2 regions of the Wenzhouxiangella sp. XN24 genome follow, and region 2 is predicted to be linked to the other one. Evidence: riboswitches for the same ligand, from Rfam matches in the RefSeq annotation. Region 2 holds a riboswitch; the other holds the start of a gene.
What was found. Region 2 has a riboswitch for S-adenosylmethionine ahead of metB (cystathionine gamma-synthase). Riboswitches for the same ligand answer to the same signal wherever they lie in the genome.

Region 1: linked by a shared signal. The riboswitch ahead of G6032_RS06530 (hypothetical protein) and the one ahead of metB (cystathionine gamma-synthase) in region 2 are both predicted to bind S-adenosylmethionine.

What each region holds. Positions count from the first base shown of each region.
Region 1 covers NZ_JAAMFG010000030.1:73,246-76,648, forward strand. Annotated here, with positions in the region: gene G6032_RS06515 (SRPBCC family protein) at 1-291, opposite strand, end outside; gene G6032_RS06520 (helix-turn-helix transcriptional regulator) at 313-600, opposite strand; gene G6032_RS06525 (hypothetical protein) at 816-1,055, opposite strand; gene G6032_RS06530 (hypothetical protein) at 1,091-1,711, opposite strand; SAM-I-IV-variant riboswitch at 1,766-1,871, opposite strand; gene G6032_RS06535 (VWA domain-containing protein) at 1,968-3,311, opposite strand; gene G6032_RS06540 (MerR family transcriptional regulator) at 3,308-3,403, opposite strand, start outside.
Region 2 covers NZ_JAAMFG010000028.1:22,706-26,108, reverse strand. Annotated here, with positions in the region: gene leuB (3-isopropylmalate dehydrogenase) at 1-982, shown strand, start outside; SAM riboswitch class I at 1,049-1,178, shown strand; gene metB (cystathionine gamma-synthase) at 1,302-2,495, shown strand; gene G6032_RS04460 (SPFH domain-containing protein) at 2,554-3,403, shown strand, end outside.

The sequences.
Region 1 (3,403 bases), on a different contig from region 2:
GACGAAGCACAGCGGCGGCTCCCACACGCTGATGCGCGACCGCCAGCCGAACGGAACGCCGAACAGCCCCAGGCGGTAATCGACCAGCGTATCCAGGCCGATCGCCACCGGCCCCGGCGTGAGCACGCGAAACGCCAACTCCGGCGGCGTGATGCGTTCCAGGTTCTGCACGTCGCAGAAGAACGGAAACACCTCCTCGACCGGCAGCGGAAAGTGCGTGACGGTCTCGAGGGCATGGCGACCGTTGCCGAGTTGGTGATGGTGGACGATGGGGGTGGGAGTGTTGGGCATCCTGTTACAGGACCTCGTCCTTCATTCTTCAGGCACAAGCCTCACTTCCAGCTTGCAGCCCACGGCATGCGCATAACGCTTGAGGGTGCTCAGGGACGGCGCGTGCTTGCCGGCCGCTTCGAGGCGGGAAATCGCACTCTTTGTGGTGCCCATGAGTTCTGCCACGGCGTCCTGGGTAAGGCCAGCACGCGCTCGAGCCCTGAGCAGCTGGTCTGCGACCTGGTATTCGATCTCCAGGTTCTCGTAGTCCTCGGAGAACCCTTTCCGCTTCCGCGCGCGCTCGATGAACGCCTTGTGATCGTGCTTCACGGGGTGGTACTTCACTCAGGCAACCCTCGATCGTGGCCAGGACCTTCGGATGGTAGTACTCGATCTCGAAGATCACGGTGGATATTAGCAATCTTGCTAACTTGCGGCAATCAATGGAAGCATGGCGCCGACGACCGGTGTCACGCATAAGAGCGGCATGGCTACTGACAATGCTTGCAGCTACAGATGAAGCTGAACAGGTCGCGATTCTCGCGCTAGTGCGACGATTCTCGCGCTGGCGGGGCTTCCATGGCCCGCCAGATGAACTTGGCACGCTCGATTCTGAAATGAAGCTTCAGCGCCGTTGAGAAGTAGTACATGAACGGATTCTCGACAATCCGCTGTGCCTCGGACTCCGTGATCGGGACGACGACACCCTTCGCCAGATAGAAAATCTCAACGTTCGTCCTGATGACCAGGGCTCGATAGTCGTCCTCGGGCCCGGCATCGTACACGCCCCTGGCCAACGTTTAAGACCGCGTCCAGGAATTCACTCCCCCTCCTCCTCCAACACCGGAAACGCCTCCACCACCCTCACCCGGCACAGCGCATCCAGCTCCGGATAAAAGTCCGACTCCGCCACGAAGAAGCCGAGCATGCTCTCGGTGTCGCCCTCGAAGTTCATGTCGAGAACCTCGTGGAACGGCCAGGCGCTCGTGAAGAAGTCATACAAATCGCCGAGCGTGAGCGGTCGGGTCGACTCGCAGGTCGTCTTGCCCTGGAGCGTATCGCCGCCGTACTCGTCCACCACCCGGTAGTGGATCTGCGGGCCGGCCATGCGGGCGTAGACGGCGGTCACGTCGCCCGTGGTCGAGTGGATGAAGATGCGCGCGATCTCGACCTCCCCGGAATCGGAGCCCGGGAGATAGTTGCCGCCCATCAGGAGCGGGTGCACGCCGCCGAGCGCCCGGCACTCCTCCTCGGGCACGCCGTGTTCCCGCAACAGCTGCGCCACCTCGTCATGCTCGTTGGACGCCAGCAGCTCGCGCAGGCGCGCCTTCACCACCGCGCCCTTCACCCGCGACAGGACATAGTCCTCCAGTGACTGCGGACGGAAGTAGCCGGCGGGACGGTAGTCGAGATCAATTGCCGGGAAGGTACGAGTAGTCATGGGTCCAGCCTCCAATGCGTTGTCGTTGCAAAGGAAACTGACGCGCGTTGTGGAATGGACCCGGTTCGTTGCCTGGGTCGGCCACATCCCCCTTTCGGGGCAGCCACCTTGCCCGGGTCGGGCAGGTTGGCGGAGCGTCAGCTCACTCTTGATGCGTGATCGAATTTAAATCTGCCTGCGGCGCTAAGCAAGCTGCAGGCTTGGAACCAGTGTGCCGCCCCGGTGGCTCAGGAGATGAGCCACCGGGGCATCACGTTTACCGCGGGTCCCGCCGCCGCGGCTCGGCCTTGCCCTGCGCACGCTTGCGGCGCAGGTAGTCGGGCGCATCCATGTCGCCCGGATCCCGACACTCGTTCACCGGCGCCAGCCGGCTGCTCACGCGGCGCGCGCTGTACATCGCCTCCTTGGCAAACATCATCTCGTCGCGCTGGCGGGCGAGCTCCTCGAGCTCCCCGACGACGCCCTGCAGCCACGGATTGTCGGCCGCCAACTGTCGCGCTTGCGCGAGGGCCAGGTTCACCGCGTTCCAGTCGTGCCGGCGTGCCGCCTCCCGCGCGGTCTGCTGCATGCCCGCCACCGTCAACTCGTCGACGCGCCGGCGCACCAGCGGATCCTCGGCCACCGCGGCATAAGCCGCCGCCGGCATCACGGGCAGCGCCAGCGATTCTCGACTCGTCTCGTGCTCGACCCCGTCGAGGTCACGCCAGGCCGCGCGCACCTTCACCAGGTCGCGCACCTCGCCCGCCGTCGCGGTACCCGTCTCGACGATGAGCTGCAGCACGGCCCAGGCCTCGCCCTCGTACGCCACGTCCGGCAGGCGCCAGCCGCCGCGCGCGCCGCGCCGGTAGCCGTTGAGCACCTTGGCCGAAACGCCCGCCGCGGTCTCCACCAGCAACTCCACCTCGCGGGCGCACAGCGCGCCCATCAGCGCCAGCTCCTCCTGGAACGGGTCGGCCAGGTCGTCCGCGCTCTGGCCGTAGTAGGCATTGCCGCGGCCGGCATCGGCCATCGCGGTCATGAGCTCCTCGTTGAAGTGATGCCCGAGGCCGTAGGTCGAGGTGGTCACGCCGGCGTCCGCGAGTTGCGCCACCTGCTCGGTGATCCTGCCGACATCGGTGATGCCCTTGTTGGCCCGGCCGTCCGACAGGAGGATCACGCGCGACAGGATGCCCGTGCCGGTGTGCGGCGCGAGGGTCTCGGCGCCGGCCAGCCAGCCGCCGTGCAGGTTGGTGCAGCCGCCTGAGCCGATCGAGTCGATCGCACGTCGCAGCGTGTCGCGCTCGTCCATGCCCAGCAGCTCGGTCAGGCGCTCGACCGAGTCGTCGTAGATCACGATGGCGGCCTTGTCCCCCGGGTTCAGTCCGTCCACCACCATGCGCGCACAGCGCTTGGCCTCGGCGAGCGGCTTGCCCGACATGCTGCCGGAGCGATCCACTACCAGCGCCACGTGCACCGGGCCGCGTGCGGGGCGGTCCTTCTCGGGCTGGGGCGGCGCCTGCACGCGGACCAGCACGTCCACCGTGCTGCGATGATCGGCCAGCACCGCAGCGCGCGCCGGCGTCATCACCAGATTCAGTTCGTTCTTCAGTTCCCTGTTCATTTCCGTTCTCCTCGGGTCATCCTTGCCTCGCGCAGCGCCTCAGCGAGCGCCTTCCCAAGCGCCTCCGCGTCCGCCGGCCCCAGCCGGCGCAG
Region 2 (3,403 bases):
GTTCCGCGAAGCCGACATCGGCGGTTGCGCCATCGATGCCGGCGGCACGCCGCTGCCCGCCGAGACGTTGTCCGCCTGCCTGTCAGCCGACGGCGTGCTGCTCGGTGCAGTCGGCGGCCCGCAGTGGTCCGACCCGGCCGCGAGAGTGCGCCCCGAGCAGGGGCTGCTGGAACTGCGGCGGGCGATGGGAGTGTTCGCCAACCTGCGTCCCGTCGCCACGCATCCGGCCCTGTACGCGGCCTCGCCCCTGAAGGACCGCCTGCTCGCCGGGGTCGATATCCTGTTCGTCCGCGAACTCACCGGCGGCATCTATTTCGGCGACAAGACGCGCTCCGCCGATTCGGCCTCGGACCTGTGCAGCTATTCCCGCGAAGAAATCGAGCGCGTCGTGCGCCTGGCGTGCCGGCTTGCCAGCGGGCGCGGCGGTCACGTGACGTCCGTCGACAAGGCCAACGTACTGGAGACTTCGCGTCTCTGGCGCGAGACCGCCACGCGTGTCGCGAGGGATGAGTTTCCCGGGATCCGCCTGGAGCACGCCCTCGTGGATGCCGCGGCAATGCAGCTCATCCAGCAGCCGGCACGCTTCGACGTGGTCGTGACGGAAAACATGTTCGGCGACATTCTCACCGACGAGGCCTCGGTCATCACCGGCTCCATCGGCATGCTGCCGTCCGCGTCGCTGGCCGATTCCGGACCGGGGCTCTACGAGCCCATCCACGGTTCGGCGCCCGATATCGCCGGCCGCGGGATCGCCAACCCCTGCGGGGCGATCCTGAGCGCCGCGATGATGCTGCGCCATTCGCTCGGTCTCGAGGCCGAGGCGGCCGCGGTCGAGCAGGCGACCTGGGAGACGGTCGCCCGGGGGATCGGCACGGCTGATCTCGTGGCGCCGGGTGCGCCCGCGATCACGACCCGCGACATGGCGGCGACCATCGCCGCCGCACTGGACGACGACGCCGCGGTCCGCCGCGCCATCGCCTGAACGCCCGACGGGCTCACCAGGCACCAGAGGAAACAGTAAACCGCAAAAAACATACAGCAGCTGCAGCACTCATCGAGACCGGCGGAGGGACAGGCCCGACGATGCCGGGGCAACCTGCGGAACACGTTCCGCACTGGTGCCAAGTCCTGCGGGGAGCGCCACGGTCGAAACCGAGGCGGTCACCGGGAGATGGGTTGCCGGACGGCTCCGCCCGCCAGGCGAGGGGCAGGAGCACAGGCGATTCTTTCACCGGCGTTCTCCGCAGGGTCACCCGGGCCCTGAACGACGCGTATTTAAAGAGCAACATGGAGAACCTGGAATGAAGACACCCGCAACGGCGACGCGCGCCGTACGCACCGGCCTCGGCCGCGACGCCGAACACGGCGCCGTCGTGGCGCCGATCCACCTGAGTTCGAACTTCACCTTCGCCGGCTATGGCGACAAGCGGCGCTACGACTACACGCGCTCGGGCAACCCGACACGCGATGCGCTCGGCGAAGCGCTGGCCGGCCTCGAGGGCGGGGCCGGCAGCGTCGTCACGTGTTCGGGCATGGCGGCGATCACGCTGATCTGCCAGTTGCTCGAGCCGCACGACCTGTTGCTGGCGCCGCACGACTGTTATGGCGGGACTCATCGGCTGTTGTCTTCCCTGGCGGCCCGGGGACAGTTTCGCGTCACTTTCGTCAACCAGTCCGACGATTCATCGCTGGCCGAAGCGTTTGCCGCGCAGCCGCGCATGATCCTGGTCGAGACGCCGAGCAACCCCTTGCTGCGGATCACCGACCTCGATGCCGTTGGCCGGTTGTGCGCGGAGTCGGGCACGCTTTTCGTCGCGGACAACACGTTTCTGTCCCCCGGCTGGCAGCGTCCCATGGCGCACGGCGCGGACATCGTCCTGCACTCCACTACGAAGTACCTGAATGGCCACAGCGACGTGGTCGGCGGCGCGGTGGTTGCCCGGACCCGGGAGTTGCATGAGCGGCTCGACTGGTGGGCGAATTGCCTCGGGCTCACCGGTGCGCCGTTCGACAGCTTCATGACTTTGCGCGGCATCCGCACGCTGCATGCGCGGCTGCGCAGTCATGGAGAGAATGCCGGGGTGCTGGCAGAGTTGCTGTGCGGACATGCCGCCGTGAGCCGCGTCCACTATCCCGGGCTGCCCGGGCATCCGGGGCACGACGTGGCTCGCCGGCAACAGTCCGGGTTCGGCGGCATGCTCAGCTTCGAACTGGCGGGCGGCGAGCCCGCGGTGCGCGCTTTCCTGGACGGTCTCGAGCTGTTTTTCCTCGCCGAGTCGCTGGGTGGGGTCGAGAGCCTGGTCGCGCATCCGGCGTCCATGACGCATGCCGCCATGGATCCGGAAGCGCGCTGCGTCGCCGGCATCAGCGACGCCCTGTTGCGGTTGTCGGTCGGAATAGAGGACGCCGCGGACCTGGCGGCCGACCTCGAGGCGGCGCTGGAGCGCGCGCTCGGCGCTACGGAGAGGCCACTGGCGGCCGTGGCGGCAGGCTAGTACCCTTGATAACAGAGTGATATCATACTGACATCACCGGCTCATCGAGGGAAAAGCCATGGTTCAGGAAAGAGAATATCGCCCGCTGTCGGGCTGGTTGCCGCTGGTCGTCACCGCCGCGCTGCTGGTCGGCGGTCCCTGGTACTTCTTCCATGCCCTGCAGGCTGGCGCCTCCGGCTGGCACATCGCGAGCAGCCTGGTGATGTTGACGATCGGGTTCGCCATGGGCTTCGGCTTCATGGCGATCGCGCCAAATGATTCCCGTGTGCTGCTGCTGTTCGGCGAGTACAAGGGCTCGGTGCGTGCGTCCGGCTTTTTCTGGGTCAATCCCTTCTTCAGCAAGAAGAAGCTGTCGCTGCGCGTACGCAACTTCGAAACCGGCGCTCTTTCGACCCCGGAGAAGAAGGACGCCGCCGGCAAGATCGTGCAGGAGAAGACCAGGACGCACGGCCGGCCCTCCAAGGTCAACGATCGCGACGGCAATCCCATCGACATTTCCGCCGTGGTGGTCTGGCGCGTGGTCAACACCGTCGAGGCGCTGTTCGAAGTCGACGACTACGAGGACTTCGTTGCCGTGCAGAGCGAGGCCGCGCTACGCATTATGGCGAGCCGTTATCCCTATGACAGCGAGGATCACGAGATCTCGCTGCGCGGAGACACCAACAAGATCTCCGCACAGTTGCGCCAGGACATCCAGGAGCGGCTCGACAAGGCCGGTGTCGAGGTGATCGAGGCCCGCATCAGTCACCTTGCGTACGCCTCCGAGATCGCGGCGGCGATGCTGCAACGCCAGCAGGCGCAAGCCGTGGTTGCGGCGCGCACCAAGATCGTCGAGGGCGCGGTCGGGATGGTGCAGATGGCGCTCGACCACCTGGCGCGCGACCAGGTCGTGGAACTCGACGACGAGC